DNA from 2 places in the Psychrobacter sp. GW64-MNA-CIBAN-0177 genome. Region 1 is predicted to be linked to the other one. Evidence: predicted binding sites of a transcription regulator. Region 1 holds the regulator's gene; the other holds the start of a gene.
The links. The regulator PhoB, encoded in region 1, activates phosphate uptake and scavenging genes when phosphate is short. The targets are predictions, from matches to a motif close to TGTCATNAANCTGTCATAA.

Region 1 (16,658 bases):
CCCAGTCCACTACCAGAGCAGCATCTAACCGATACTTGGGGCGCTGCGCGTAGCCAAGGGCGCTCTCATGAAGGCATTGATATTTTTGCACCTCGGGGCACACCAATACAATCGACCACGCAGGGCATCGTCCGCAAAGTCGGCGACAATGCGTTGGGGGGACGCGTGGTGGTGGTGGTTGGACCGGGCGGCGCAGGACATTATTACGCTCATCTAGAAGATTATGCCGACATCGCGCCCAATGACTGGGTCAATGCTGGCGATATCGTTGGCTATGTTGGCGACAGCGGTAATGCCAAAGGCACGCCGACCCACGTGCATTATGGTATTTATATCAATGGCAGCGCGGTTAACCCCTACCCACTTCTACAAAAAAATTAGGAGGTATGGGCAGAACGCACATACGCGGCTGGAAATACTGCACTAAAGGTCGAGCCTTTGCCTTCTACCGACTCTATCGTTAATTGCGCCTCATGTTGATATAAAACGTGCTTCACAATAGCCAAGCCTAAGCCCGTACCACCGCTAGCACGGCTACGTCCACTATCGATGCGATAAAAGCGTTCCGTCAAGCGCTCGATATGTTGGGGCGCAATACCGAGACCATCATCTTCAACAGCAAAGCGGCAGCCTTCCGCTGTTTTTGTCCAGCTGATAGCTATATTGCCACCCTTTGGCGTGTATTTGATGGCATTAATGACCAAATTGGATAAGGCACTCGTTAAGTACATCTGTGATCCGTATAACCCATCGTAAGTGTCTATCTGCAAATGAATAGTATGATTATATTCTTGGTTATACGCTTGCGCATCATCATAGATATGCGTCAGTAACTTGGTCATATCAATGTCATTAAGCTCGTGCGTCTCTTCGATTTCGATACGAGACAACAGCAGTAAGTCATTTACAATCCGATTCATACGGGCAGTCTGCTGAGTCATTAGCTCAAAGCCACGTCGCCACTGCGGTGGCATATCTTCCTGCTCGGAAAAATTTTCTAAATATCCCATCAACACAGTCAATGGCGTGCGCAGCTCATGCGAGACATTGGCGACAAAATCACGACGCATTTCCTCCAAATGCTGCAAGCGGGTCACATCATAAATGATCAGTAATTTTTCATCATCGAAAGGCGTAAGCTCACACTTTAGATAACGTTTAGGGTCTCGCCATGACACCATGTGCACACCATCGCTCGGTGGGGTGATAGCCTGATAGTACTGGCGAAATTCTGGTATGGTGATAAAGTCAAAAATACTCTGACCTTTATCAGTTGCCTGCAATAACAACAAGTCTTCCGCTGCCTGATTCCACCATTCCAAACCATCTTCATCATTGAGCAAAATAACCGCATCCCGTAACGCTCGTAAGGCGCTGCGGATTTTTTTAAGTTGATCCGTTGTATTGTGCTGGGCAACTTGCGCTTGCTCACCCTGTTGCTCATTTTCTATCGGCATCATAGGCATTATCGGTGTTGTCATCGTCATTTATCATCCCTACCACTAGATACTGTGTTTCTTTACGCTTACCAAGACATTTTCTGCGGCTGATTAAATGGATTCAATCAAGCTAGAAAACCGATACCCAGTACCGCGTACCGTTTGTATCAGCGTAGCACAATCATAAGGCTGCAGTAATTTACGTAAGCGCCGAATATGTACATCAATCGTCCGGTCTTCAATATAGACATTGCCGCCCCAAACCTGATCTAGCAGCTGTGTCCGCGTATAAGCACGCTCTGGATGACTCATAAAAAATGCCAACAATCGATACTCTGTCGGACCGATATCGATGAGCTGACCCGCTGCCGTCACGCGCTGGCTTTTAGGATCTAAGCTAAGCTTGCCGATTTCGATAGGCTTATCAGCGCTGAGTGCACTACTACGACGTAGCACCGCCTTGATTCTTGAGATTAGCTCACGTGTTGAAAAAGGCTTGGTCATATAGTCATCAGCCCCAGCATCGAGCCCATGAACCTTACTGTCTTCTTCACTTTTGGCAGTCAGCATAATGACCGGTATCTCGGCGAGCGAATCGTCGTTTTTGAGCATCCGGCAAAAATCAATGCCGCTTTTTTCACCGTTCAGCATCCAATCTAATAGTATCAGCGCCGGACGGTGATCAACCACTTGCTGATGCGCCTCTGCTACGTCCGCAGCGTGCAGGCTATCAAAGCCAGCCATCTCTAAGGTCATCGCAATCATTTCACGAATCGCAGGCTCATCCTCAACGATCAAAATTTGCTCATTATACATACGGCAGCCTTGTTATTAGATTTTAAGATTCAAAAATTTAGCGCACCAAAACTCAAATTAGGAAAATTAACATAAAGAAATTAAGATACAAAAAAGGCAATACACAGTCACCAGTTTCTACTTATTAAACGGGTTAATTATGACAGCTTCATGACAACGGCTTTCTAGACTTCTAATAAAAAGTTTAGTGGCCCATCATTGACGCTTGCCACTTGCATATCAGCACCAAATTGACCAGTGGCAACATTGTGATGCTGAGTTTTAGCATAAGTAATCATTTGCTCAAACAACATTTGAGCAGCATTAGGTGCCATCGCGCCACCAAAATCAGGGCGACGACCCTTGTCTGTTTTTGCCATCAAGGTAAATTGCGACACCAATAATAGCCCGCCACCGACCTGTTGCACATTTTTATCCAGTTTACCGACCTTGGCAGGATCGTCATGATTTTCAAATATGCGATAGGTCAGAATTTTATCAATCATGCGCTGGGCAGTTTGCAGGCTATCATCATGCCCCAAGCCAATATACGCCAACACCCCATGCTCGATGGCACCGATATTTTGTGCATCGACGCTGACACTGGCACAGTGAACCCGTTGTATAAGCGCTTTCATTTAGAGCCTTTTTTATTTATAAATGTCTGACAGATTATGGTCATACAATACTCTGCTGTCCATGATAAAATACCGCCATTGATTTGCTTATTAATTATTACATCAAACCCTATCTTGGTAGCCCGATTATGAATTTATTTACTACCCTTCAACAATTTGTCCCGCAGCAGCAGCTGAGTAAAGTCGCTGGGCGTCTAGCCGCCAGCCGTCATCCGTATGTCAAACGTGCCTTTATTCGTAGTTTTGCCAAGGCTTACGGCGTCAGCTTAGGTGAGTATGAGCGTCAGAGCTTTAATGCTTATGAGAGTTTTAATGACTTCTTTACCCGTGAGCTCAAAAAAAACGCCCGTATCATCGATAGCAGCGTAAACGGTATTGTCAGTCCTGCCGATGGTATCATCTCGCAGCTAGGACAGATTGAAGACCATAAATTGCTGCAAGCCAAAGGTCGTCATTATGACGTTGGTCAATTACTGGCCAATAGCGAAGATGGCAGCTATTTCGCTGATGGTAGCTTTGCGACCGTGTATCTAGCGCCCAGCAATTATCACCGCGTTCATATGCCTTTTGATGGTACCTTGACCAAGACCCGCTATGTACCGGGTACGCTGTTTTCGGTCAATAATACCACAGCCGCTAACGTGCCTGATTTGTTTGCCCGTAATGAGCGCTTGGTCTGTTTATTTGATACAAAATATGGCAAAGCGGCCGTGGTAATGGTTGGCGCTATGATTGTCGCTGGTATCGAAACCGTCGCTACCGGAAAAATCAGCCGCACTGAGGACATCCAAGAAGCAGATCACGACATGAGCTTTGAGAAAGGCGATGAGCTTGGACGCTTTTATTTAGGTTCAACGGCGATTGTCGTCTTACCAAAAGCCGCAAAAGCGGATTGGCAGGACAGCATGAAAGCCAATAGCGTGGTAAAAATGGGACAGCTATTGGGTGAGGCAAAAACTCAGCAAGCTTAGTTTTTAAGAAAATCATAGTACTAAAAAGCCCAGTTAAACGTAGATGATGACGTTTAACTGGGCTTTTTAATGGCTGTTAGTTTGTACTACTTCTATTTTGTATTGCCTATTTTTACTACTTTGGGCTACCCTGTGCAAAGGCCTTTATCAATATCGAAAGTGTTTGTGTATAGGATAAGCATAAAGGATGTTTTCTTCTTGCGTACCACGGCCAATATTATGAATAATCAGCGGCGCACCATCAGCAGCTGCTTTGTCTGAGACGATACCTATATGCGGCAAACCGCCGTTTGGCAAGCGCCACGTTACAATATCTCCGGCTTTAAAGCTGTCTTTATCAGTCGTAGATAACGTTTTTCCATGACGCGCAAAAAACGTTTCAAGATTGGGCACACGTCGATGATCGATATTTTTGTCCGTTGACTTCAAGCCCCAAGTCTTTGGATAGGCGGACCAATTTCCTTTCATATCATGATTGACCAACTGCTGCAAATCCACATTTTGCAAACGATAAGCACGGACAATCACATCGGTACAGACACCGGTCTCTATTGCTACATCGCCACGCGGAAACTCCAATTTACGATAAGTAGGATCATAACTCACCGTAACACCGATCTGTTTTTTGGCATCGTGCGCCAATTTATCACCATCACTGATAGGAGCAAGCGCTTGCGCCATTTGCGCTAGTCCCAGCATGCTGACAAAGGCTAGAGATTTACACAATGTTTTATAGTTTTTAAATAAGCGCATGTAGCCTCTCTGTTATTATTGATACTATTCAATATAAAGGTTTTAGACAGCGTCAACCATGGTGAGTCAGTAAAAAGGTGACGCTGTTAAATGACAATACTATTGAATGACAAAGCTATTAAATGACCACACTATTAAATAAAAAGGCTATTAAATAAAAAGGCTAGCTGTCAAATCTGCTATCAATTTACTTATCAATCAGCCATCCTTGCTTAGTCGCATATTCAATCTGTTTTGCTATCCAATCATGGATACTCGGAAAGCTGTCTTTAATAAAGCCATGCGCGCCAGCAACTTGCGAGCGTGTAACGTTAGCATCAATCCAAGTTTTTCCATTGGTATTTATATTAAGCAAAAATGGTAACAAGCGATCAACTACTCTTAGCAGTTGGGTTTCTTTACTATCACCTGTTTCCTGCTCTTCCCAAATCTCACTTAAATCAGCAATCCCATTTCCACGCTCATTTTGCAATCTAACAATTCCCGCACGTTCTTCAACATGCGCATCAACTCGCGTATCGGCGTATAAAAAAGTATCGCCGGCATCAATCTCGCCTAAATCATGTATTAGTGCCATCTTGAGCAATTTCTCATGATTGACATCCAGCTCAAACAAATCAGCGATTGACCAACACGCCATCGCCAAATGCCAAGAATGCTCGGCAGAGTTTTCTAAACGGGTCGTACCCGTCACATAGCTGCGCCGATTAACACGTTTAAGCGCATCAAGCTCTAATAAAAAATGGGTCACGTCATCAATACCGATGTTGGAGGGAATCTTCGGGTTGGGTACTGGGGTCTGCTTGGTTGATAATATGGCGTTTTCTGACATGGCTTTCTCTCATTTAAACGGTGAATGGTTAACGCTGTATCCGAATCTAATCTTTACGCAAAAGTAATTATTGTAGTCGACATTTTGCGCGTACTGCTAACCATCTAAATTTTTGCAGGGGTAATAATAGCAAGTGTCTTAATTTTTTATTGTTTAAGATTCAACTAATGCTCATAATAAGTCAGCAGGCAGATTGTAAAACAATTTATAAGAACCTGCACCAGACAAGGATATGTCGATGCCACCCACCACTGACGCTGCAACGCGTGCCACTTTACCACTTGCTACGGCACCACCTTTTAAGAAAAAACCGCCTAATAAATGGCTTATTATCGCAGGATTCTCTCTTTTACTTGGGGTCAATCAGTTTTTATGGCTGACCTTTGCGACCATCGTAATTAGCACCGAGGCACATTTCGGCGTTAATGAGTTTTTCGCCAATTTATTAACTTTGATGTTCCCTATCGTTTTTGTGTTGCTTGCCATCCATTCAGGCAAGGTGCTCGATAACATTGGCTATAAAAAAATCGTAAGCATAGCCGCGCTGCTTATGCTGATAGGCTCAATCATACGCTGGTTGGGCGCTGATCATTATTGGCTAGTATTTGCAGGGCAATTGCTTATCGCCATCGCTCAGCCGTATATTACCAATGCCATTAATCAGGTGACCTCGGATTGGTTTGATAAATCGCAAATCGCCACCGTAACGGGCGTGATTATGGGCGGGATGTTTTTGGCGACTGCCCTTGGTGCTTTTGCCCCTGCCCCATTAATCGAGGCGTTTGGCTTCTCTGGCATGCTACTTATCAATGTTATTATTACGGCGGTGGCAGTAGTAGGCTTTTTATTAGTGGTCGTTGAAAAACCCAAACAACAAGATAGCGCTATCTCACTGCACGAAATCGAATCGCTATTAAAAAATAAGCGCCTATGGTTTATCTCATTAGCGGTGTTTATTGCGATGGGTTATTTTAATGGGCTGAGTAACTGGATTGCACCTATTCTTGCGCCCCGCGGCATTGATGAAGCGACGGCGGGCATCATTACTGCCATGCTGATCGTCGGCGGTATTTTAGGCGCGCTACTGATTCCGCTATTATCTGACTATCTACAAAAACGGCGCATTTTTTTTAATATTGGCAACGCTAATTGGTGCTAGCGCCACCTATCCCTTGTTATATTTAACGACAGGAACCACAACATTATTGCTGAGCTTTATATTAGGGTTTTTCTTGTTGGCAGGTTATCCATTACTGATTGCCGCTGCTGAAGACACCGTACATGCGTCACAAGCCGCCAAAGCAGTTGCCATGCTGATGATGATGGGCAATCTCGGTGGCGTTATGATGGTGTTGCTGATGCAGAGCGTGAAAGGATTGACAGGCAGTTGGATGCCGACTGGCTGGGTACTGATTATTGCCGTCGCTTTAGCCACTTTTTTAGTCTTAAAAATAAAGGACAAACCAGTAATTAAACCTACTGTTAAACCAACTTCAAAAGTTGTTTAAGAGCCTTATTTCAAATCGTTACTTAAAGGCGAAAAAAGTTAGCATTTAAAAAAGATAGCGCCTAAGCCTTAAGCGCTATCTTTTTTATTAATGATTAAAAATTGTCTTATAACCAATCAATCCAGCTAATTAAGCTAATTAAGTCACTTAATCAAATTACTAATGGTCTTAAAAGCAGGGTCTTTACTACTGCGGCACAATTCAAAAAGAATGGATTCTACCGTACTAATCACGCCACCAGCGCGGCGGATACGGCGAATCGCTTGCTTCTTATCATAAGGAAAGCGCGAGCCAACCGCATCACCAATAATCACTGGCTGCATACCATTATCGAGCAAATCAAGCGCCGTTTGCATGACGCAGACATGCGCTTCCACCCCAAATAATAGAACAATACTACGATTTTGTTGGGCTAGATAATGCCACGAATCGTCATTATCACAAGCGCTAAAAGTGACTTTTTCAAAGCTTTTGGCATTATCACCTTCTAGCACATCACGTATCTCAGGCAGGGTATCGCCCAAACCTTTTTTGTACTGCTCGTTGAGCATAATTGGGATGTTGAGGGCTTGTAGACCTTTGATCAAAGTGACTGTCTTTTTGACGATATTTTCATGGTCATAAATATGCGGCGTTAAGCGTTCTTGAACATCGATTATCATCGCTTGGGTATTTTCGCGAGCGATTCGATAGGTACGATCGGTAATCATAGTAGACATGGCACACTCCTTGTACGGCTGACTTTATTGTTAAAGGCTATGTTAGTTTTATCATTGATATTGTCTTTATTAGCCTTATGCTCATTTAGTCATAGTTTGCTGAATGCGTCAATGGAGATAATTTTTAATCACAATACACAATCTGTTTTACAACATCGAAATTCATTAGTTTAGCCCATAAAAAAACCTCCAGCCATAATGACTAGAGGTTTTATTTATTGGCACGTCGTTACTATCTAATTCGTATAATCTTATTCATATGATGCCACCATCAAAGACTGATGCTGATACGATGGCATACCGTATAAGTCAGACTAAAATTACACACGCTCAATAATCGTCGCGATACCTTGACCAAGACCGATACACATCGTCGCTAGACCGATTTCAGTATCTGACTGCTCCATCGCATTTAGCAAAGTAACCGTGATACGAGCGCCTGAACATCCTAGTGGATGGCCTAGGGCAATCGCACCACCGTTGATATTGACGATGTCTTGCTTGTCCGTCAAGTTCAAGGCTTTAAGTACTGACAAGCCTTGCGCGGCAAACGCTTCGTTTAGCTCGATGGTTTGCATGTCATCGATGCTCATTCCAGCGCGCTTAAGTGCTTTTTGCGTAGCCGGTACAGGACCGTAACCCATGATAGCGGCATCACAACCAGCAACAGCCATGCTACGAATACGAGCACGAGGCTTAAGACCTAAGTCTTTGGCTTTTTGTGCGCTCATGACTAACATTGCTGACGCACCGTCAGATAATGCAGATGAGGTCGCAGCAGTGACCGTACCGCCTTTAGGATCAAAGGCTGGACGTAACTTTTGCATTTGCTCCATCGTTGCATCAGGACGAATCACTTCATCAACGGTACATAGTTGCAAGCGACCTGCGGCATCATGACCTTCGATACCGATGATTTCATTGTCAAAACGACCCTCTACCGTCGCAGCCCATGCACGGCGATGCGACTCAAGACCAAAGGCATCTTGCTCTTCGCGGGTGATGTTATTCATACGGCCCAGCATTTCAGCAGTCAAGCCCATCATGTTTGAAGCTTTTGCATAATGCTTTGACGCTTCAGGGTTGAGATCAACGCCATGCATCATGCCGACGTGACCCATATGCTCAACACCACCGATGATGAAAACGTCACCTTGGTTGGTCATGATTTGAGCAGCAGCAGTGTGAAGCGCCTGCATAGATGAACCACATAGACGGTTAACCGTTTGACCACCAGCAGTCTTTGGAATACCAGCTAGCAGACCAATGTTACGACCGATGTTCAAACCTTGCTCTAGCGTCTGATTGACACAGCCCCAGATGATGTCTTCGACGTCACGTGGGTCAAAGTCGTTACGCTCAACCAAGGCACGGACCAATTCAGCAGACATGCTATCGGCGCGAACATGGCGGAACATGCCGTTTTTAGTTTTACCCATTGCTGAGCGTACGCCATCTACGATGACCACGTCTTTTGGACTTAAAGTTGTCATACTATTTTCCTTTTCAATTTTTATTGTCAGTGGCAGTACCGCAATGCTCGCCTATCTAATTTAGAATGTTAAGGTTACTAATAATAAATTAATTACCAATAATCTTATCGAGCATGATGTACTGCACTTTATCCTAGTAATGACTGCCCATTACGCCGTGGCGTAAAAGGTCTCGCCTGCTGCTGCCATATCGCGAATCTTTTGCGGGGCTTCATAGGCTTTGCCAAGGTATGCGTATTTTTCACACAGTGCCAAGTAGTTATCTAGACCCATTTGGTCGATATAACGGCAAGGACCACCGCGGAATGGTGGGAAACCAACGCCCATAATCATCGCCATGTCGGCTTCAGATGGCGTGCTGACGATATTGTCTTCTAGGCAACGAACAGTCTCATTACAGAAAGCCAGCATGGTGCGGTCGATAATCGCTTGATCATCAAAGGTCTGCTTGTCGCTATCTGTCGTGGCTTTTAATAGCTCATAAGTCGCTTCATCAGCAACTTTCTTTGGCTTGCCGCGTTTGTCCATCTCATATTTATAGAAACCAACACCGTTTTTCTGACCTAAGCGTTTGTTTTCATATAAAAGCTCAATCGCGCCTTTATAATCAGGCTTCATGCGATCAGGGAAACCTTCTGCCATCACTTCTGCGCCGTGTACGCCGGTATCTAGACCAACCACGTCGATTAGATAAGCAGGACCCATTGGCCAGCCGAATTTTTCCATGACTTTATCGACATGAGCAAAATCCGCACCTTGCTTAAGCAGCAAATCAAAGGCACCAAAGTATGGGAATAACACACGGTTGACTAAGAAACCTGGGCAATCGTTAACCACGACAGGCACTTTACCCATTTTAGTAGCCAAGGCGACCGTAGTAGAAATGGCTTCTTCAGAGGACTTCTCACCACGGATGACTTCAACCAATGGCATACGGCTTACCGGGTTAAAGAAATGCATACCGACGAAGTTTTCTGGACGCTCAAGTGCTTCCGCTAAGAAAGTAATAGAAATCGTTGAGGTGTTTGACGCTAGGATACAATCGTCTTTTACTAGACCTTCTACTTCTTTTAGTACTGCACGCTTAACGTTTGGATTTTCTACCACCGCTTCGATAACGATATCAGTTTCAGCAAAGTCACCATAGTTCAAAGTCGGACGGATACGGCTTAACGTTTCACCCATTTTAGCTGGGGTCATTTTCTTACGTTCGACCATTTTGCCAAGTAGCTTGCTGGCTTCGCCCATACCAAGGTCTAATTGCTCAGACTTGATGTCTTTCATGATGATTGGCAAGCCTTTACTGGCTGCTTGATAAGCGATACCGCCGCCCATGATACCCGCGCCAAGTACGGCCGCTTCATTGATTTCATGTGCTTGCTTACTATGCTGCTTAGCAAGTTTCTTAACCAACTGATCGTTTAAAAATAGACCAACCAAGCTTTCTGCTTGTGGGGTTTTCGCCGCTTTTGCAAAGTAAGTCGCTTCGACTTCGATTGCTTTGTCACGAGGCAGATTGACATGCTTTTCGATTGCTTCAATAGCAAGCGCAGGCGCAGGATACTGCTTAGGATTGGCTTTGGCAAAGATCATACCTTTAGCACTGTTAAATGCCATCGCTTGCTCAAGCTGATTTAGCTTAACAGGCGCAAGCTTCTCTTCACGCTTCGCTTGCCAATCAAGCTCACCTGAGATACATTTTTTGACTAGGTCAATCGCAGCATCTTGCAAGTCATCTGCAGCAACGGTTGCATCAACGAGACCAAGTTTTAGTGCGTCCAGTGGTTTTTTCGGTGTACCAGTCGCGATTAATTCAAGCGCATTATCGATACCAATCACACGCGTACTACGAACCGTACCACCAAAACCTGGGAAGATACCCAGTTGGGTTTCTGGTAGACCAATGATAGCTTTGTCGCTCATGACACGGTATTCACAAACCAAGGTCATCTCACAACCACCGCCAAGCGCTGCGCCATTGATGGCCGCTACTTTTGGAAACGGCAAATCTTCAAAACGATTAAAGTCATGATTGATACTAATGACCCAGTCTTTGATCTCGCTTTCTGGATTTTTAAAAGAGCCGACAAATTCTGTGATATCAGCACCAGCGATAAACACGCCTTTGCTTGAGGTTACGATCAAACCTTTGACGTTATCGGCTTTTTCTAATGCAGTAACCGCTTCACCAAATTGCTTGTTGGTCTCAGCATCAAACTTGTTCACGCTCTCATTTTCGGCGTTGTACTGCATGTTGGCGATGCCATCTTCTAGCATTGTCACCGTGATGCGATTTCCTTGGTATACCATGTGGAACTCCTTGCTATGTAATAAAGGCTATGTAGTAAAAGCTAAGTGATAAAAATTACATCATAAAAGCGATGTTTTAGAATATAAAAAATAGCCGGTTATTGTTAGTAAAACGGGTAATAGCACCGCCAATTTGCTGTATCATAACCATAAATACATGACAGATTAAGCAGTGAAGATATCTTTATTATCCAGCGCTCATTGCTATACATCGATGCTAACTTTATTGCACCGATGCATAAGGCGCTTCATTTATATGCTATTGCTACAGGTACTGATGTTATAGATGCTGACTGGGATTTGAGCCAATACTGAGCTTTATCAATCAGATGGGGTGGTTAAAAGCACAATAGCGTCGTCAACATTGTCATCAGACCATTTTTACGTCAATTAGTGTAGGGGATTATGCCCCTGACTGTCACAAGCTAATACCATACTCGCAAGTCACTCTTAAGTCGATACTAGCCCTTTACCTAGCGGCGAACGTGCTTTAGTGAGTATCTGTATACTGAATTATTAACACGCTAAACAGGGTAGATAATCGGCATAAAATGCCCGACGCGCTCCCTTATCAAAACATATTCAACCGCTAAGTTAAATCAGCAATACGTAACGGTGCCTTGTTGCCATATTGCGCTCAAGCACGGATACCTTACCATCATACGACTGCTTTAAATTGCAAAAAAACCCTCTATTGATACCATGTGTCGCATAAGCAATACAACCTATCATGCTACACTAATACCGTTTTTATTATTCACCTGATAGATGGTTGGGTTATGACTGTTTCTTCTATGCCAAGCTTTATGCCTTCAAGACTTGTATCCTTTGCTAGCTTTGACAACAACACTGAGCAATTTCACAGCACCGTGCGCGCGCAATTGTCACAAGATATCGACGTGCTGTTTGCTTATGCCGAGCTGCCAAGCCCACTGCTTGATGCCTGCCGCTACGTGATGACTGGTCAAGGTAAATTGGTACGCCCATTATTGGTTGCCAGTGCCTTTGACAGCATAAATCGTAGCAATGCTAATGATGCCTTTAATAATAATGACAATGTTAATGGAAGCGCTAATAATAATGTTAGTAATGACGATGAAAGTGTGGATAAAAGCATTGATAACAAAGCCCTTCAAAATAGCGATTTAGAATCACTACTAGAAAACGATTCCGACTATGATATGGCGCGCCGTGCAGCGTTGGCAGTAGAGCTGTTGCATACCTATTCATTGGTGCATGATGATTTGCCGTGTATGGACGATGACGACTTGCGCCGTGGTCAGCCGACCGCGCATATTGTCTTTGCAGAATCAACCGCCCTACTCGCTGGTGACGTGCTACAGACGCTAGCCTTTGAGGTATTGACCGCAGAGCTGCCCACTTTTGCACCCTTTGACTCCGCTATCGCCAGCCAATTAATCGCGATATTTGCGCCGCGTGCCAGACGCATGGTTTCAGGGCAAATGCTTGATCTGAATGCTGAAGCCAGCATTGATATCACGCAAAGCGAGTTAGAAGCCATCCACCGTGATAAAACGGGCGCATTGATTGAAGCGGCTATGCTGATGGGTGGTATCTGTGCTGGCGCGACCGCTCCACAGCGTATTGCCCTACAAGATTGCGCACAGCATATTGGACTCGCCTTTCAGGTTCAGGACGATATTTTAGACGTGACCACCAGCACCGATACGCTTGGCAAACCTGCTGGCAGCGATGAAAAACTAGACAAGTCTACTTATGTAAAATTGATGGGCGTTGATGATGCAACTAGCTATGCACAATCGCTATTTGATGATGGACGCGCAGCCATTTCTCGTGAACTTAACGGTAATGAAGAGAATGATGCGCTGATGGCACTCATTGAATGGCTATGGTCGCGTAAAAAATAGCTTTGTAACATAGCAAAATAAAAGTAAATTTATAAATAATAGGCTAAAATTTTACTCATTAAAAATAGCAAAGCGTGATCAACATGGACAGCACCCCTACTCCGCGTATTTATCTTGGCACTGGCGGCTATAGCGATACCGACTTGCTTGGTACGCTGTACCCTATTGGCACCAAAAAAACGGACTTTTTACGCGAATACGCCAAACAATACGGCGCGGTAGAGATTAATAGCACCTTCTACGCGCCCATCGGGCAAAAAGCCTTTGCTGGCATGGTCGATAAAGCCTACGTGCAAGCAGACAGTGAGTTGAAGTTCGCGGTCAAACTGCATCAAGACTTTACTCATGCGCGCAAGGGCACAAGCGATCACGCCCAAGCATTTATTACTGCTCTCACGCCACTTATCGAAGCCAACGCTCTCGCGCCATTACTGCTGCAATTCCCACATGGTTTTGATCGTACCCATGAGCATCGGCTTTATCTCGCCAATCTCGTTAGCTGGTTTAAAGACTATCCGTTAGCGGTTGAGTTTCGTCATAATGGCTGGCACACCCCGCAAGTGGTCGATAGCTTTATCAAGCAAGGCTTGATTTGGTGTAGCGTCGATTACCCCAAAGTCAGCGGACTGCCACCGTCACGGCTGATATTCACTCAGCGTACTGGCTATCTGCGTATGCATGGTAATAATCTAAATTGGTGGGATGCGATGAGTGCCGCTGACCGCCATGATTATCGCTATAGCGAGGCGGAAATGCAGGATTGGGCGCAAGCGATTGCCAATCAACGTCAGCATTTTGATACGCTCTATATATTCTTTCAGAATACCGTCAATGCGCATGCGTATTATAATATTGCGATGCTCAGAGAGGCGTTGGGTAGGTTTGGGTTTGAGGTGCGATAGTTTTATATATTGCTTTTTATATATTTTATTTTAGGAAAAAAATGAATTCTATATTATTTGCACATCAACTATCAAAAGTATGGAGTGTTGAATCTAGCAAATCTAATTTTTCTGAAATTCAACAGTTTAGAGCTTTAATGAGAAGCTTTAGTTCTTTAAAAAACAATTTCAAAGTTGAAGAATTTCATGGTATGAAACATCAGGTTATTTTTAACGGTGAAGGCAGCTGGGGACGTGCACCTGCAAGGTGTGAAATTTCAGACTTATTAATTATCTCATATAGGAAACATCCTACTTTCCAAGCACGAGCGACACTACTACAGGCAAAAAAATCAAATGATAAACACTCAAACCTATGTAGCACTTCTTCTAATCTAATTCCTTCTATCAACTTCAAAGCCAATCTTGAACAATGGGATTTATTATCTCGAAGACCCAATGTTCTTCCACATAAGCCTTTTGATTGCAGACCTGATATTCTAAGTGGAGCCATATTACCCTCAATTGGCTCATTGGGAGTATTTCATAAAATTTCCAGTAAAAAGTATGATTTTTTTTATATGTCAGCAGATGTAGCTACCCCTCTAAGCTTCCCTAAATATAAGCATGCAAAATTAAAAACCAAACCAATGAATAGTTCTAGAAATACGAAAGGGTATTTTGAATGTACATACGCAAGTTGTTTAATGTCTTTCGCTATATCTTTATATAACTTAGAAATAGGAACACCTATTGAACCACAGCGCATTGTAAGTGAAGAAGATAAGAGCTACAGGAATATGTTTAGAGGATGGTTAAAGTCAGTACTGTATAGTCATTTAGAAATCACGAATAACGAATCACTATTAGCAAGAGATTTAATTAGTCAGTTAGAATCAAGCTATGATGGCGAATTAATGTCAGAACCACCTTCATTATTAATAATAAATTGTGATTAACTTAAAGAATTAAAATATCCATATGTGTGAATAATATTAAGCCTTCAAACCAAAAAAAGGACGCCTCTCAGCGTCCTTTTTTATTAATCAAATACTTAGTGGTTAAAGATTACTCTTCAACGCCAGCATCTTGACCTTTGTATTTTGCGTTCGCGTAGTCCCAGTTCACTAGCTTGTCTAGGAACGTGTCAACATAGTCAGGACGACGGTTACGATAATCGATATAGTATGCATGTTCCCACACGTCACAAGTCAATACCGCTACTTGGTCATGTGCAAGTGGTGTATCAGCATTTGCTGTTTTAGCAATTGACAGTTTGCCACCGACTTTATCAGCGACTAGCCACGCCCAACCTGAACCGAACTGAGTGAGTGCAGCGTTTTTAAACTCTTCACGGAACTTATCATAGCTACCGAAATCTTCTTCAATTTTAGCTTTCAAGTCGCCAGTAGGTTCGCCGCCGCCATTGGTTGGCGTCATGCAATTCCAATAGAACGTGTGGTTCCATACTTGGGCTGCTTGGTTGAACATACCTTGTTTGCTGTCATCTTTAGCCGTGGCTACGATTATTTCTGGCAATGTTTTGTCTTCTAGACCAGAACCCGGTAGCAACTCGTTAAGCTTAGTCACGTATGCATTATGATGCTTATCATGATGGAACTCTAAAGTTTCAGCACTGATGTGCGGCTCTAAAGCATCTTTTGCATATGGTAGGTCTGGTAAAGTAATGTTTGACATAGTTATTTTATCCTTGCTGGTTTAGCCATTAGTATTAGGTATAGCTTCAAATGAACGCTATAAATTATTGGACTAAATTGGCTTAGTTTATTGTTAGTGAGATTTATTACTCAATATGCTGTACATATTGCGGTAAACCTAAAAAATTCTAAATTTAAAAGCTATCTCAAGCAAGTGATACTTAATCGTTATTACACCATTAAACACCAAGTTATTGACTTAAAAGCCATTATTGGGGTTTGATAGTATTATTAACTTTACAAGCTATAAGATATAATTCACTGTAACTTGTCCCTATTATAGCAACAGTGATGGCAAATATCAGTTACCAAATGTTATGGCCTATCTATTATGGGTTGTATTTGCGCCTATTCCCTACATCTAAATGCTAGCTACCTTCTGCTAAATGCTCTATACAATATTGCTGACCACCTACTATATACGTCCCTCGCTTTGCTTCCCAAGTAAAATAAAATGAAGCAAAAACCATCAAAATAGGTAAAATGAACAGGGCTTTTCTTATCCTTAATAAAGTAATAATCTGAGTATAGATTTTAGGTTTAAAAATTATAAGCATCGTTGCTAGTTGCAATGAGACAGCCATCACGTACATCGCTATATTTTGGCTATCACAAACTGCGCTAGTTGCTATAAATAAGTAGGCATTAATTCCTACCATAACAATCAATCCACCAATTTTCCAATAAGCCATATAGTTTCCTTTATTTAAAC
Region 2 (16,658 bases), on a different contig from region 1:
TGTCTTGGCGCAAGGCAACCATATCGCTGCTACCATTACGCCGCAGCATTTGATGTTTAACCGCAACCATCTATTGGTCGGTGGCATCAAACCGCACTTTTATTGCTTGCCTATCTTAAAGCGTGAAAGCCATCAAAGAGTATTGTTGGATGTTGCTACCAGTGGCAATCCGAAATTTTTCTTAGGCACTGATTCTGCTCCGCATGCCACAGATAAAAAAGAGGCTGCGTGTGGCTGTGCCGGTTGTTATAGTGCCGCTACTGCGCTACCGTTATATGCCACCGCTTTTGATAGTGTGGGCAAAATAGACAAACTTGAAGGCTTTGCCAGTCGTTTCGGTGCCCAGTTCTATGGGCTGCCTGTTAATGACAGCACAATTACCCTCATCAAAACACCTATGCAAGTACCCGCAGACTACCCATACTTTGACGGTAGCTCACTGACACCGCTTATGGCTGGTGAGACGTTGCCTTGGTCTCTTAAAGTGTAACGCTTGCTCAATGCTAACAGACCCTAGTTTATTCTAAAGTATCAGTGATACCCTTGTGGCAAGCGGTGTGGCTGATATTTTAGTTTGTTCTTGATTTCATTTTTTAATTCAATACCACTGCACGACTGATAAAAGCGATTTAACTTAATATGACCACTCAAACCGATGCGACCTTGCCTGCAGACGACCCATCAAATAACGTCGCTAATAGTCATCCAAATAGTGACTTAGCGACTGATAACACTGATAACGTTAATAACATTGATACTAGTAGCGTCGACGCTAACAACACCGACAGTAAAGTGGTGCCAGATAATGACACCCAAACACCGATGAGTCTAAGAGACCGTTTTCGTAAGTTTATGCCTGTCGTGGTCGATGTCGAAACCGCGGGTTTTAACTCGCAGACCGATGCTTTATTAGAGATAGCTTGTATTCCGATTTTGCTGAATGAGCACGGTGTATTTTATCCCGGTGACGCTTTTAATGCCCATATTGAGCCTTTTGAAGGTGCCAATTTAGAACCAAGTGCCCTCGCCTTTACGGGTATTGACCCCAATAACCCAATGCGGAAAGCCATTGCAGAAGATGAGAAAACGGCACTACGCCGCATTTTTAAGGGTTTAAAAGAAGTGCGCCGCGCTGAAGACTGCCGTCAATGCGTGTTGGTCGGTCATAACGCCCACTTTGACTTGGGGTTTTTAAATGCAGCGGTGCTACGTACTAACAGTAAAAGCCACAACCCTTTCCATAACTTTTCCGTCTTTGATACCGTAACCCTCGCCGCGCTTGCTTTCGGTCAGACAGTATTGGCACGCGCCTGTAAAGCTGCAGGTCTTGACTTCGATGGTAAAGACGCCCATTCAGCCTTATATGATACCCAAAAAACAGCCGAGCTGTTTTGTCATATCCTTAACCACTATCCTATGTTGTCTAATGCTTTACATACCGAACAAAGCAAAGTAGAGTTAACAGATAACGACGCGCAATAAAAGGTTATTTTTACAGTAATAACTGATCGTTTGCTAAAGTTGACGATAGTAATTTTGCAACACCTTGATGACTTTGACATCTTGATTTCACAATCAATAAGGATATGATTGATACCATGATAAGTAAGGTGGCTACTTGGGCCAATGTCATGTAGCGCTGTTAAAAGGAATTAATAGCTCACTTACTTGCCACTATTTTGCTCTCAAACAACACCTTTATATCCTATAGATGGTTTAAGTCGCTCACACTGCCCTGATAGCTGAGGTTATTGATATCGATAATGCCCCTGCTGTTAAGGCTTAATAAGAGGGACTTTATTATGGATCCACAGCTTAAATTATGGGGCACCATCATCGGTTATATGCTGCTCGCCTTAACCATTAGTGGCTGCACATCTTTATGGATTCGCCACCATTTAAAGAGTAATGACCTACATCCAAGTCGTGCACTCAAAAAAAGATACTTAATATTAAAAAGACGAAGAAAAAGGCTTGACAGCAAACGCAGACGCCATTAAAATACGCACCACTTCAGCATAAATGGTGAAAGCAGCTGAAGCGTTGTTACTAGTCCCCATCGTCTAGAGGCCTAGGACACCGCCCTTTCACGGCGGTAACGGGGGTTCGAATCCCCCTGGGGACGCCACTATTTGGCGTCACTGATTAGCACTTTTGCTGTAAAGCATAAAATAAGACTAATAAGCGTACCATCAAAAAGTCCGGTCACATTCTATTGTGACTGGACTTTTTTTATCTCTGTATATTCTCTTAATATTTCAGATGACTACACTACTAACGCTGCCAGCTTACAACCCTCTCCACTCTCAAATATAGACGGGCATGGATACGGTATCACTGACTAGCCACTTATTAATTGTTTGATTATCTATTTCGAGCGCTGATCTTCTGATAAAAAAGTGCCTTATCAAATTTTTATCGCAAAAAAGCCAGCAATCTTAGCTGGCTTTTTTTATAAGCTGTCTATCCATAATATCTTAAAAATTATGGCAAGCTAAAAAATCTTGTCTGATAACACAAACCAAAGAAGTGCCAATATAATGAGTGCACCCAATACCGTCTGAATTAAGAAAAAGGCTTGGTGCTGACCAACGACTTTACCTAGCGTTAAACCTAAGGTGCTGTATTGGATCGGCTGACTGTCGATCTCGCCTGTTCTGACCTGCTGTTCATAGTAACCTTGCAAGATATCTAAAAACTCCGTCCATTCGTCAGTGTTCCACTCATAGGGCTTGAATGGCATAAACCTTTTAAGCTTAGGCTCTTTAATCATCCAACGTTCAAGAGTGATAGAGCGCAATGACCAACCAGCGAAACGACGTTCTGCTAGCGCAGAAAAATCTAAAATGTTTAGATCTTTATGTCTATCGTCCATTACTAAGCGATTTTTGAGATTGGTTAATGCTTGTTCGCTACCTTCTACGCACTGTAAAAAATAACCATTGCCGTAGCAAAGAATACCCGTAATATTATCAGTTTTGTTACGCTTGCTGGCGACTTCTGCGATATCGTTCAGTGTACTGGCATTTGATAGACCAGTCGACGTAATGCGGCTCAAATACACAAGTTGGCAGAGGTCTGTCGTGACTGGATTTGTTGAACTATTGACTGTTGACAATCAGCTTCTCCCTATTATCAGGTAAATTTAGCTAAGACAACCATACTAACTTTTGAAAAACACATAGAGACAAGACAATTAGGATGTCAAATTGGCTTGATACATTATTGATTTTATAAGTATTTATATTAATTGTATTAAGTTGGTTACAACATAGTTTAGTTTGGTCATCAAAGCAACCTATGATTATCTTATAACACTACTTATGTATACTAAACAATCATTTAGCATTATATATATTGAGTATGTGACATATAACGATATATTTTTGCTGTCTAGTACGCTACTTTTTAAGAACAAAAATGGATATCAGCGGTGCCTAATGTATTGATATTACTTTTCACTGACCATAGCTAACGGCTTACGCGTTAAAATGAATAGGTACAGTAAAGCAATCACTCAAAAATTTTAAGTGATTGTTTAAATATCTTTAAGAAATGATTAGGACTGAGCGTTGAGAATCGCTGCTAGCAATGTAGCGTCGTCTGGATAAGTGAGTTTTATGTTTTGACGACTGCCAGTCACTAAACGTATAGGGAGATTTAGATGTTCAAACGCGCTTGCTTCATCGGTAATATCTAGCTGATGCTTAGCGACATGTGCGAGTACTTGCTGCAACTCACCTAGGCGAAATACTTGTGGGGTTTGTGCTTGCCACATATTACTGCGGTCGATAGTGCGTTTAGCATAAGAGTGTGAGCTGCTGCTATTTATCGATGTATTAACAAGCTCAGATTGAGCAGTAGAATAGACATATGACTCTTTTAGCGTATCAGCCACTGGCGTCGCTAAGATAGCACCATAAGGCTCTGACATCGCTGCCTCGATAACTTGATTAATATCATTACTGGGAACGGCAGGGCGCGCGGCATCATGAATCAGCACTAAATCTGAATCGTCAGCACCTGAATGACTGATTGCCTCTACCCCTGCCTGTACTGATTGCCAACGTTCAGTGCCGCCAATGGCATAATATATAGGAAGTGCAAAATCAAGCGTCTGCGCTGTGCTGTCATCTGCTGCGATGACCAATAAGCACTTGTCAATATAAGCACTTGACGCAAGCCGTGCCACGCTATGCTGTAGCAAAGTCTGCCCTTGCAAGATTGTATATTGCTTAGCAATAGACGCACCGAAGCGACTACCGCGACCAGCGGCGACAATCATGGCGTGTATATTAGGTGTGGTATTCATAAGGTGGTTTTGATTGATACTCATGGTTGGATTCCATGATGATAGGACGGGGAGGAAGTGAAAAAGAGGTTTAGATTTAAAAAAAAGATTTTAGGGCGTGTTGAACATTCACAAATAGGCACTGCTGATTGCTAAAATGGTTTCATACAAGGCGCAAGTCGACGATAATGTTAATACCTTAGCTAGACTTGCAACGCAGTATGGGGCGATTTTAGCATCAGCCTGTAGGGACAGGACTGTTTTTTGCCGCTTCTGTGTTAAAAATAGACGTTTAGAAAGACTAAACTTAAGATTTTTAACGTTGAATCGCCTAAAAAATAGTCTCTGTCAGTGCCATGGTCGAATGTTCAACACGCCCTAAGATCAATAATGTCTCTACTATAGGTGATAGAAGAAATTCATTTTATGAGGTTGAGAGCAATCAATAACGGCTGTGCGTTGTCGGCGCTGTTGATACTTGTACAAAAGTCTCATTTGGCTTGATTAAGCCCAAATCTAAACGCGCGTGCTCTTCTACTGCCTCAAGGCCGGTTTTTAGATCATGAACGTCCGTACGCAGCAAGTTATTTGCCGCTACTTGATTGTCATTTAAACGCTGTTGTTCTTCAATCTGGGTCAATAATTTATGATGCTCAAATTGACCGTTTTCACCCAGCCAATACTGGTATTGCAGCCCTAACAGTACAGCGACCGCTAAAGCAAGTAAGATAAATTGGCTAAAGTATTTCATAAAGTATTAACGCCAAGTGATAAAGAGATAATAATTAAAATCGAAAAAATTAGATTAACTGATTAGGCGCTATATCATCCTGTGAATGACAATATAGCGCTTAAGTCTACACTAAAATTCTTAGCTACTCAGCTTATTAGCCACGTAGACCGATAAACTCTTCACGGCCACGGTAGCTTGCTCGTACTTGCTGCTCAATACGTAATAACTGATTGTATTTCGCAACGCGATCTGAACGGCATAGTGAGCCCGTTTTAATCTGACCAGCAGCTGTACCTACTGCCAAGTCTGCAATGGTGCTATCTTCAGTTTCACCTGAACGATGCGAGATAATCGTTGCATAGCCGTTTTTCTTCGCCAGATAAATCGCATCTAGCGTTTCTGACAAGGTGCCGATTTGGTTAAATTTGATCAAAATTGCATTGGCAATATGCTTATCAATCCCTTCTTGCAAGATAGCAGGATTGGTCACAAACAAATCATCGCCAACCAATTGGACTTTATCACCAATCTGCTCGGTCAAATACTTCCAACCATCCCAATCAGACTCATCAAGACCGTCTTCGATAGAGATAATAGGATATTGACGTGCCAAGCCTACTAGATAGTCTGAAAAGCCTTGGCTATCAAAGGATTTATTACCCTCGCCTGCCAAGATATATTGACCGTCTTTGTAGAATTCGCTGGCCGCGCAATCTAACGCCAAATGAATGTCTTCGCCTGCTTTATAGCCGACTTGCTCAATCGCTTGCATGATAACGGTGATGGCTTCTTCATTGCTACGCAAGTTTGGGGCAAAGCCGCCTTCATCGCCAACCGCCGTATTCAAGCCTTGTGCTTTGAGGACAGATTTTAAGCTATGGAAAATCTCTGTACCGGCACGCAGCGCTTCTGAGAAGCTAGTAAAACCAACAGGCTCAATCATAAACTCTTGAATATCAACGGTGTTATCCGCGTGCTCGCCACCGTTTAAGATGTTCATCATCGGTACCGGCATCGTCAATGACGTCTGATTGCGCAAGTTAGCGATATACTGATGTAGTGGCAGATTTTGTGACTTGGCAGCTGCTTTGGCAGTTGCAAGAGAGACTGCTAGCATGGCATTAGCGCCAAGGCTGTCTTTGTTTTCTGTACCATCGAGCGCAATCATAGCATCATCAATGCCTTGCTGCTCGGTGACATCTTTGTCCATCAATGCACTGCGGATCTGGCTATTAACGTTGGCAACGGCTTTTTTGACACCTTTACCCCCATAGCGACTTTGGTCGCCATCACGTAGCTCTAATGCCTCACGTGAGCCAGTTGAGGCGCCACTTGGGGCAGCAGCACGACCGATCGTGCCATCAGCTAAGATGACATCGGCTTCAATCGTTGGGTTACCGCGCGAATCTAAAATCTCACGGGCGCGAATGTCTTTAATTGCGGCGACGTTGGTGGTTTCTTCAGCGTACATAATATCTGTTAATTCCTTTGGTCATGCCAAGTTTGTGGGATAAATAACGGCAACTAGAATACAAAAAAGATAAAGTAAAATATCGTATAGCACATATGCTCAAACCAGCTTTACTTAGCTATATGATCAGTAAGTTTTGAGCAGGATTAAAGGTATTTTTAATACTTTAACCCTCAGCTATAGTGCTTGGCATCATAGCATAAATTTTATCAAACTTCCCTTATCTTACACCAACTTGCGCGCATAAAACCAGATATAGTCAGCAATAATCAGCCGTTATCAAATCGTATTATGAGCGCTATTATTGGCAGTAAAGCAACACCTATGCTTTTGTTAAACGTTCGCTATCAGTGTGTGAGCCAGATACCGTATTACTGAGCTCAACCTTGGTTTTAAATCGTGTTAAACGTAGCGCATTCATTAATACTGAAATAGAGCTCAGCGCCATCGCCGCGGCAGCAATCATAGGATTTAAAAAACCAAAAGCAGCAAGCGGAATACCAAGGCAATTATAAATAAAGGCAAAGAATAGATTTTGTTTGATATTGCGTAGTGTTGCATTCGCAATTTTTTGCGCCGCATCGATATGCATCAGCGACTCACCCATCAAGCGTGCAGAGGCACTATGTTGGGCGACATCCGTACCTTCAAACATGGCAAAACTGGCATCAGCGGTTGCCATCGCTGGCGCATCGTTGACGCCATCGCCTGCCATCGCTACTTTGTGACCCGCTGTTTGCAATAGGGCAATTTGGCTCGCCTTGTCGCGTGGGCTCATTTTGCCATAAGCCTGCTCGATACCCAGCTGCCCTGCCACATGGTCGACGACCGACTGCTTATCACCACTCATCAAGATGACATCGATGCCAGCATCTTGCAGCGCCTTAATTGTTTGCGGTGTATCCGCTTTTAAATCGTCCGCTAGGGCAAAAGCACCAAGCGGCTCATCATTAATACTAATCGCTACGGTACTGGCAATTTGCCATACCTTGGGCATCAGCTTCGGCAACGTCAAATTAGCAAACTCTGCGCTACCAACTTTTACCAGTCCCAACCCTTCGATGTTTGCCTGTATGCCTGCACCTTTGATGACGCTAATATCAGTGACAGTCATTAACGGTAAGTTGCGTTCACTAGCCGCGTTAATCAATGCCGTCGCTAAAGGATGGCTAGCGTGCGCCTCAACGCTGGCGGCTATTTGCAGCACATCATCAACAGCAAGCGATTTATCCACCATCACCTGATCGACGATAGTAGGCTTACCAATGGTCAAAGTCCCCGTTTTATCGAGCACCACCGTATCGATATTACCTGCCGCCTCTAAGCTTTGCGCATCTTTAAACCAAACGCCATGACGCGCGGCGACGCCCATACCAGCCATAATGGCCGCTGGTGTGGCTAAACCTAAGGCACAAGGACAAGCAATAACCAACACCGATACTGCATGCATTAAGGCAGTATCAATCATTCCCGTTAGCCACCACGTTAGCCCAAAGGTGATGAGTGCAATGGCAACGACGACTGGGACAAAAATGGCCGTTACTCTATCAGCAAGGCGCGCTAAATTGGCTTTTGAGCCTTGCGCATCGCTGAGCGCTTGCACCATGTCGCCAAGCTTGGTATCGCTACCTTTAGCACTGACGCGATAAAGCAAACTGCCGTTTTCGACCAGTGCTCCTGCTAATAAACCATCGCCTACTTCTTTTTTGAGCGGTACCGACTCACCCGTTAAATGACTCTCCACACACCAACCGCTACCATCGATAACGACCCCATCCGTTGCAACACGGCTGCCTTGTTTGGCACGCAAAATATCATCAATTTGCACATCTTTAAGAGCCACATTATGAAAATCACCATTTGGCTGTTGCTGTTCAACTTCATCAGGCGTTAAGGACAACAATAAATCGATACTGTTAAGGCTGTGCTTTTTAGTGCGCTCTTCTAGATATTTACCCGTTCGCACAAAAGCAATGACCATGACGCCTGCTTCAAAATACACAGCAGGGCTATTGCCAGTTCCATGACCACCAGCGTGACCACTTTGCAATAGACTGTTTAACGTGCCATCGCCATGGGTCAGCCATAGATAAGTCGAGTACGCCCATATGGTTACCGTACCAATGACGACCAGCACATCCATATTAGCAAGACCACCTTTGATGGATGCCCAAGCGCTTTTATAAAACGGTAAAGCAAATCCGAACTGTACAATCGTCGCTAGGATAAATTGAATCCAAACTGCTGGCATCCACGCCATACCCTGTCCAACGAGCATGCCTGCCATACCAACCAAGAACGGTAGCAAACAAACCCACAGCGCAATCAGGCGCCATGGATAAACAGTTGCGGTATCTTCATCCGACTTAGCAAACAAACTATCAGCGGCCTGCAAATTGGCCACAAAACCAGTTTTATTCACCCATTCTGTTACCTGCTCAGGTGTGGTTTGCGTTGGATCATAATCGACGTTAGCCGTCTCGCCAGCGAAGTTGACGTTGACTTCATAGACCGCCGGCTTCTTATTAAGGACTTTTTCAATGCGAGACGCACAAGCCTGACATGTCATGCCATCAATGGCCAGCTGCAGGTGTGCACGCTCCGGTGCAAGCGTTGTATTGGACTGAATATCAGTCTCAACTTCATAGGATTGCTCAGTGGCGGTACGGGTAGCGTCATTCATAGAGAGAACTCGTTATTGCGTTAAAGCGCATGATAGCGTTTATACATTTGGGCATTCGTTTGCGCGAAAAAAACTCAGCGACTTGATAAAATTTTTAGGCAAAAGCGTATTTGAAGACCAGTTTTCTAAAACTACTGGGATAAATATTAAATGGTTATGATTAGCGATAATTCAAATTTTTCTATTGTTTCAACGCATCAAGACCTATTGGTACATACATAAAAAGCAGTTAGTTATTGCTGCCTCATTATTTTTTAGCCATTAAAAAAACCAGCCATCAGAGCCGGTTCTTTTATAAATAAAAAAATCTTAAGAGTTAGCGACGGTGGCATCAAAGCCTGCTTCCTCGATAGCCGATGCAATAGCTTCTGCACTGGTCTTACTATCATCGAAGCTAACTGTTGCTAGATTGTCAGTGAGATCAACAGTAATAAGATCTAAACCATCAATCTCACCAGTAGCAGCATGGACACTTGCCACACAGCCACCGCAAGTCATGCCATCAATTTTAATAATACGTGTTTGATTTGCCATGGTAGGCTCCTTATTTTTGTAAATGAATTTTTATTAATTAGGGCGTGTCTTCAATTCACTCGATAGTTATCTAAATGAGCTAAAAATGGCTAAATCTTGCCAAACATCGTCAAATAGCTGATTAATATCCCGATATTATCTGCGCTATTTTTCTTATTTAACGGCAATTTATCTCATTTTTATCACCATTTTTGAAATGAAGACACGCCCTAGTATTTTTATAAGTCAAATAAACTGCTTTTATAGTTTTTTATAACATTCACTTTAAATGCAGGATGTCACTAGCATAAGCCGAATTGAAGCGAACAACAAGTTTGACTGCTAATATCTTTAAGAAAGCACTTTATTAAACGACTTTTTCTTTATAAGTGCCTCACCGCTAATCATGATGATGTGGATTTTGCGGTGAATCAATCGGAAACGGCTGGGTAACATAATCGACCATGCTAATCGCGGCAGTTAACGCATGGATACTGGTATCGGTATCATCATAGCGTACGGTAGCAACGTCCTTAGCAGGATCAAGCTCAATCTCAGTGACTCCTGTAATATTCTTAAGCGCGGTCATCAAGCTATCAAGACCTTCCGCGTCATCGATATTGTCGATACTGACGTGTGCAATTTGTATGGCCATTGTCTTACCCTCTTATCGTTTATAGCATTAATGCGTATCTAATACTTCAAAGCCTTTGACCAACTCATCAATCTGCTTGAGTTGACGTAAGAACGGCTCTAACTGACTGGTTCTTAAGGCACACGGACCATCACATTTTGCGGTTTCTGGGTTCGGATGCGCTTCCAAAAATAGCCCTGCCAACCCTGTCGCCATACCTGCACGTGCAAGGGTGGTGATTTGCTCACGGCGTCCACCGGCGCTATCACTACGACCGCCCGGCTGCTGCAAACTATGGGTTACATCAAAGAATACCGGTATATCCATCTGCTTCATGGTATCGAAGCCTAGCATATCAACGACCAAATTATTATAACCAAAGGCACTACCACGCTCACAAAGGATGAGCTTATCGTTACCACCTTCAAGGCACTTGTTAACGATGTGACGCATCTCATGTGGGGCTAAAAACTGGGCTTTTTTAATATTGATAATCGCATCGGTCTTCGCCATCGCATGCACCAAATCCGTTTGACGCGACAAAAATGCTGGCAACTGGATAATATCCGCAACCTCAGCGACGGGCGCGGCTTGATACGGCTCATGCACATCAGTAATAATCGGCACTTGGAACTTTTCTTTAATTTGCCCCAGCCAATCGATACCCTTCTCTAGACCTGGGCCGCGATATGAATGCAGACTTGAACGGTTGGCTTTATCGAAACTGGCTTTAAAAACATAGCCGATACCCAAACGCTGGCAAATCTCGACATACTGCTCGGCAATCTCGAACGCCAATTCTTTGGACTCTAAAACATTCATGCCACCGAACAATACAAATGGCTGGTCGTTGCCTATATTAATCGTATTGCCACTTGGCGTCGTAAGCTCTATATGCGATTGTGCAGTTAATAAATTTTCCATAAAGTAGTGACCCTCATTATTGTTATATACTGTTGTTATTAATATTACTCTCCCATATTGTAACCGATAGCCCAATGAATAAAAGTATCCAAGCGTAATTACATCTCGCTGATACTGTAGATTACTTAATCAAACCGCTATTGCTAGGGCGTGTCCTCATTTTAAAAATGGTGATAAAAATGAGATAAATTGCAGTCAAACAAGGAAAATAGCGCAGATAATATCGGGATATTAACCAGCTATTTAACGATGTTTGGCAAAATTTAGCCATTTTTAGCCCGTTTAGATATGATCAATTGAATTGAGGACACGCCCTAGAAAAAACTATTAAAAAATGGCTAAATAAACAGTCAAAAAAAAGACCAATCCGCAGATCAGTCTTTTCATTTATGTTAAAAATTCATTTTAAAACAGCAAGGCTTTTAGTATTATTTAGTATCGCTATAGATTTTTGCGGCTTTTACAAAGCTGTTAAACAGTGGATGACCACCGCGTGGCGAGCTGGTAAATTCAGGGTGGAACTGTACCGCGACGAACCATGGATGATCGCTAATCTCAACCGATTCGACTAAATGTTGCTTGGCAGAATAACCTGATATAGTCATACCTGCTTGCTCTAACGGCTCGATATAACGATTGTTCATCTCGTAACGATGGCGATGACGCTCAGTGATATTACTAGCGCCATAGATTTGGCTCAGCTTGCTACCTGCGACCAGCTCGGCTTGCTGCGCGCCTAAACGCATGGTGCCACCAAGGTCTGAATCATCACTACGAATTTGCAACTCACCGCGCTCATCTAACCATTCAGTGATCAGACCAATGATTGGCTCAGCCGTCTTGCGATCAAACTCAGAAGAGTTGGCATCGATATTCATCACATTACGCGCGTATTCAATGACGGCCAACTGCATACCGAGGCAAATCCCTAAATATGGCACGTTGTTTTCTCGAGCATAAGTAATGGCTTTCATTTTACCCATAGTACCGCGTTCACCAAAGCCGCCTGGTACTAAGATAGCATCGGCGTTATTAAGCTGTGCAAATAGGGTATCGTCACCTTCTAAACGTTCAGCATCGATATAATCAATCTTCACATCTGCCTTGTGCGTGATACCTGCGTGTAATAAGGCTTCGTTAATAGACTTATAAGCATCAGGCAGCTCGACATATTTGCCGACCATTGCCACGGTAACAGTGGATTCAGGATTGAGCTGGGCTTCAACGACTTTGTCCCAATCGCTCAAATCGGCTTCAGGTACATCCAAACCAAAGCGCTCACAAATCAAATCATCAAGATCTTGCTCATAAAGGGTACGCGGTATTTGATAGATACTTTGTGCATCTTCACACATGATGACCGCACGTTCTTCGACATTGGTAAATAGCGCAATCTTACGGCGATTGTCTTGTGAGATGTGATGATCAGAGCGGCAAATTAAGACATCAGGCTGTAAACCAATAGAACGCAGCTCTTTCACTGAATGCTGGGTAGGCTTGGTTTTGGTTTCACCCGCACTCGCAATATAAGGGACTAGGGTCAAATGCATTAGCATAGCGCGATTGCGACCTAGCTCTACTTGCATTTGGCGTACGGCTTCCATGAAAGGGAGTGACTCGATATCACCAACCGTACCGCCAATCTCGATAATAGCGATATCATAACCTTCACCACTGGCAAGAATCTTGCTCTTAATCTCATCGGTAATATGCGGGATAACCTGCACAGTGCCGCCAAGATATTCACCGCGGCGCTCTTTATTCAAAACGTTTTGATAGATACGACCACTGGTAAAGTTATTACTTTTACTCATCTTAGAATGACGTAAAAAACGCTCGTAATAACCCAAATCTAAATCCGTCTCAGCGCCATCTTCGGTGACGAACACTTCGCCATGCTGGAACGGACTCATCGTACCTGGATCGACGTTAATATACGGATCCATTTTGGTCATCGTCACGCTCACGCCACGTGCTTCAAGGACTGCGGCAAGAGAGGCTGCGGTAATACCTTTTCCTAGTGAGGACACTACCCCACCGGTCACAAATATAAACTTGGTCATAGTACTCTGTCGGTAATTGGTAAAGAAGGATTTTACTAAAAATACGCTACAAAATATAGGGCAAAAGCGCAAACTCTTTAAAACACTCAGTTTTTAACGCTTAATTGTCATAAGTGCGTAATCATCGTAAATACGTAGCTATTATAACCCACTGCGGCTTTAAAAAGGTCACAACAAAAAAACTCACCCCGAAGGATGAGTTTTTTATAATACGTTTTCTAATGTTTAGATTAGAATTTGTATTCAATACCCGTACCTACAATCAAGTCATCTTTGTTATTGTCACGGCTGATTTGCCCTGCATAAATATGACCCGTGGTCGCTTTATTGAATGCATATTCTCCACCAACTGCGATTTCATTTACATCAGCATCTTTTACGCCTTTTTCGTCAGTGGTATTAACATACTGTGCTTTAACTGCCCAAGGTGTTGCACCAACTTTATATTTACCACTAATTAGCCAAGATTTTTCATCTTCACTGGCTTTGTTAACGCGGTTGTTGTTAACGATGCTATAATTATCGTAGTATTGGCTTTGTTGGTATAGAGCACCTAAAGTTAAGCCCGAAACCATATTCATTTTGCCCATATCTAAACCAGCAACCAAACGCCACGTATTATCAATCACGCCAGTATTTACATTGTTAGCACCCATGTCTTTGTCATAAGCACCGGCTAGATAAACACCATTTTTGTCATAGGCTAATAAAGCAGAATAACCGTTATCTTTTACTTTTCTATCACGATAGACTGCAGGCTTCGCACCAGATGCTGCGGAAACGAGAATATCACCGTCGGCATCAGTTTCTGATAATGCGGTAGCTGCCATAAAACTCACTGGCATACCGACAATAACAGGTGATTGATAGGCCACCATATTGTTAGCACGGTATTCACCTGAAACACCCGCATTTTTAATATCAAATAAGCTATCATTAAACACGTCAACTTTGTTTTGTGCAAGTTTCAATGGGGTATCATGGCGTCCCGCTAGTACAGTACCTAAAGTGTTGTGGGCTAAGCCTACATAAGTATTACGTGATCTAAACTGTTGGCTATCGTCATCAACATCAATACCATATTCCAATTGATAGACTAATTTAGTGGTATCAGTAAGATCATCTTCACCTTTAAAACCGATACGTGATTGATTAGAGTTAAGTTTAAATGTATCTTCATCTGTCTTGTTAGCTGCATCGTAGTCTGTACTAACATAATCTAAGGTTAAAAATGCTTTACCATATACAGTTGGCGCAGCATGGGCAGCAGAAACTGAAAGTGCAGCGACGGCTGTGGCTAAAAGTAATTTTTTCAAAGGATATCTCCACTTTACGATTTGAGTGATAAATGGTCTAAGATCATTAGATATATAATGGCAAGGTCCTATACCTTCGAAACCATATATATAGCGAGCCATAAGAACTGCTTAGACATAACTTTACCAAGCAAATATTACAGTAAGATGAAAAAACCAAAGTTTACACAAATGTTATTATTAATTTTACGGATTCTGTTATTTAAGACACGCTGTTGTTCAAGACACAGTATTGATTACAAAACAAAAAAACCCACCCCGAAGGATGAGTTTTTTATAATACGTTTCTAATGTTTAGATTAGAATAAGTATTCTAGACCGCCACCGATAGCGAGTACATCAATATCACCACGTAAGTCGATTTCATTAACATTGCCGTCTTCGTCTCTCGAACCAAAACGACCATTGTTTAATTCCGCTGAATTTAGACCAGCATAGGCATGAGCGATCATATTATTTTTAAACGCATATTTGCCACCTACAACGACTTGATTTGAGTCATTATTCTCAAGACCACTGATATTGTCGGTTTTGTCATACTGAATATAAACAGAGGCTGGACGGGCAAAATTCGAAAGACCCATTTCAGCACTCACCACTAAACCGTCCTCTGTTGCAGTAGTAGTACCGGCATAGTCAGCTTCTTGATATAGAACGCCTAACTTTACAGGAGCTGCGATATATTTACCTAAATCGACGCTAGCACTGCCACGGATAATATCACCACTAACACTCATGTCTTGCTCATAAGCAATACCAGCGGTAATGCCTGTACCTGGATCAAACATCAATGAGGCACCATAGCCTGCGTCACGATCACTCTCAGATATAAAGTCTTCATCAGCACCATACATCAGCGCAAGCGCTAATGGTAGGTCATTGTATTTAGGCGCTTTCCAAACGATTGAATTATTGATACGGTTACCAACGGTCGGGGTCAAAATATTAGCAAAGCTGTCGTTGTTGTTCAGAGTACTAGAGCCAAGATTATCCCAATAACCTTCATTAACTGATACGTTATTGATATAGTCAATGACTGTGTAGTTACGACCAAAGCGGAATTCACCGAAGTCTTTATTTTTTAAACCTAAATAAGTATCACGACTTTTGAAGCCAATGTTATCGCTACCACTATCATCAACTTGAACGCCGTACTCTAATTGGTAAATTACGTCAGTGTTGGCCGTTATCGCTTCAGAGCCTCTGAAGCCTAAACGTGAAAGCTTAGAATTAACTTGTAATGAACCGTTGTCTTCATTAATTCTGTTATTATTATCCATATTCTGACCATCAATTTCAGCATTAACGTAATCAGTAGTAACGAATACTTTACCATAAACGGTAGGTGCTGCCTGTGCTGCAGATACAGATAGGGCGGCGATTGCTGTCGCTAAAAGTAGTTTTTTCATGGGGGTATCTCCACTTTACAATTGTAGTAATGAGCAAGCTGTGATTAGCTGGCGCCCATAATGGTATCGTCACAAATCCTCAAAGATATAATGTGTAACTAGCTACCGAGATTGGTCAGAAACAAGTGTGGCGAAGTTCTATTACAGTAAGATAAAAAACCATGACTCACATGACTGGGATTAAACAACGTAACTGCCATGTAAACTTAAGTCTTATGCGTCCTACTGCGTAACATCCGTTACCAAACTCATACTTAGAGTATAAGCATAACAACTTTGACATAATTTGCAACATATTTTTAAGTCTTTGATGACGAAAAATCCTTAAACCCATATTTAATCTAAGGTTTAACGATTGTTCAGATAAAAACAAAAAAAATACCCCTACTTGCCATTGGCAAATAGGGGTAACTTTTATAAATAAAGTAGAAATACATTGCTTTAAGTATGCTTGAGTAATACTAAGTATTGAAGGACTACTTAACCATGGATAAGTAGCCCTAAAATGGCTTTTATAAATAAGGAATTAGCAATGCGTATTGGCTTTTAAGTCTAAACGCGCTTGATGCAATAATGGCTCAGTGTAACCACTTGGCTGCTCACGACCTTTAAAGACCAAAT

Region 2: the regulator PhoB is predicted to act here: its motif matches at 14,763-14,781, upstream of AAEY79_RS03055 (porin).

Annotation. Positions count from the first base shown of each region.
Region 1 covers NZ_JBEOOY010000018.1:14,501-31,158, forward strand. Annotated here, with positions in the region: gene AAEY79_RS10855 (M23 family metallopeptidase) at 1-381, shown strand, start outside; gene phoR (phosphate regulon sensor histidine kinase PhoR) at 378-1,487, opposite strand; gene phoB (phosphate regulon transcriptional regulator PhoB) at 1,551-2,255, opposite strand; gene dtd (D-aminoacyl-tRNA deacylase) at 2,420-2,872, opposite strand; gene asd (archaetidylserine decarboxylase) at 3,001-3,843, shown strand; gene AAEY79_RS10880 (DUF1287 domain-containing protein) at 3,991-4,596, opposite strand; gene AAEY79_RS10885 (HD family hydrolase) at 4,784-5,428, opposite strand; gene AAEY79_RS10890 (MFS transporter) at 5,667-6,587, shown strand; gene AAEY79_RS10895 (hypothetical protein) at 6,565-6,936, shown strand; gene AAEY79_RS10900 (isochorismatase family protein) at 7,080-7,655, opposite strand; gene fadA (acetyl-CoA C-acyltransferase FadA) at 7,976-9,148, opposite strand; gene fadB (fatty acid oxidation complex subunit alpha FadB) at 9,299-11,458, opposite strand; gene AAEY79_RS10915 (polyprenyl synthetase family protein) at 12,238-13,347, shown strand; gene AAEY79_RS10920 (DUF72 domain-containing protein) at 13,431-14,249, shown strand; gene AAEY79_RS10925 (hypothetical protein) at 14,291-15,187, shown strand; gene AAEY79_RS10930 (superoxide dismutase) at 15,297-15,926, opposite strand; gene AAEY79_RS10935 (hypothetical protein) at 16,315-16,638, opposite strand.
Region 2 covers NZ_JBEOOY010000003.1:9,010-25,667, reverse strand. Annotated here, with positions in the region: gene pyrC (dihydroorotase) at 1-490, shown strand, start outside; gene rnt (ribonuclease T) at 823-1,482, shown strand; tRNA gene AAEY79_RS03105 (tRNA-Glu) at 2,053-2,128, shown strand; gene AAEY79_RS03100 (BLUF domain-containing protein) at 2,495-3,118, opposite strand; gene ispD (2-C-methyl-D-erythritol 4-phosphate cytidylyltransferase) at 3,560-4,336, opposite strand; gene AAEY79_RS03090 (septum formation initiator family protein) at 4,734-5,042, opposite strand; gene eno (phosphopyruvate hydratase) at 5,179-6,495, opposite strand; gene AAEY79_RS03080 (cation-translocating P-type ATPase) at 6,818-9,178, opposite strand; gene AAEY79_RS03075 (heavy-metal-associated domain-containing protein) at 9,488-9,712, opposite strand; gene AAEY79_RS03070 (heavy-metal-associated domain-containing protein) at 10,092-10,346, opposite strand; gene kdsA (3-deoxy-8-phosphooctulonate synthase) at 10,374-11,249, opposite strand; gene AAEY79_RS03060 (CTP synthase) at 11,678-13,312, opposite strand; gene AAEY79_RS03055 (porin) at 13,543-14,628, opposite strand; gene AAEY79_RS03050 (porin) at 14,928-16,037, opposite strand; gene AAEY79_RS03045 (malate synthase G) at 16,564-16,658, opposite strand, start outside.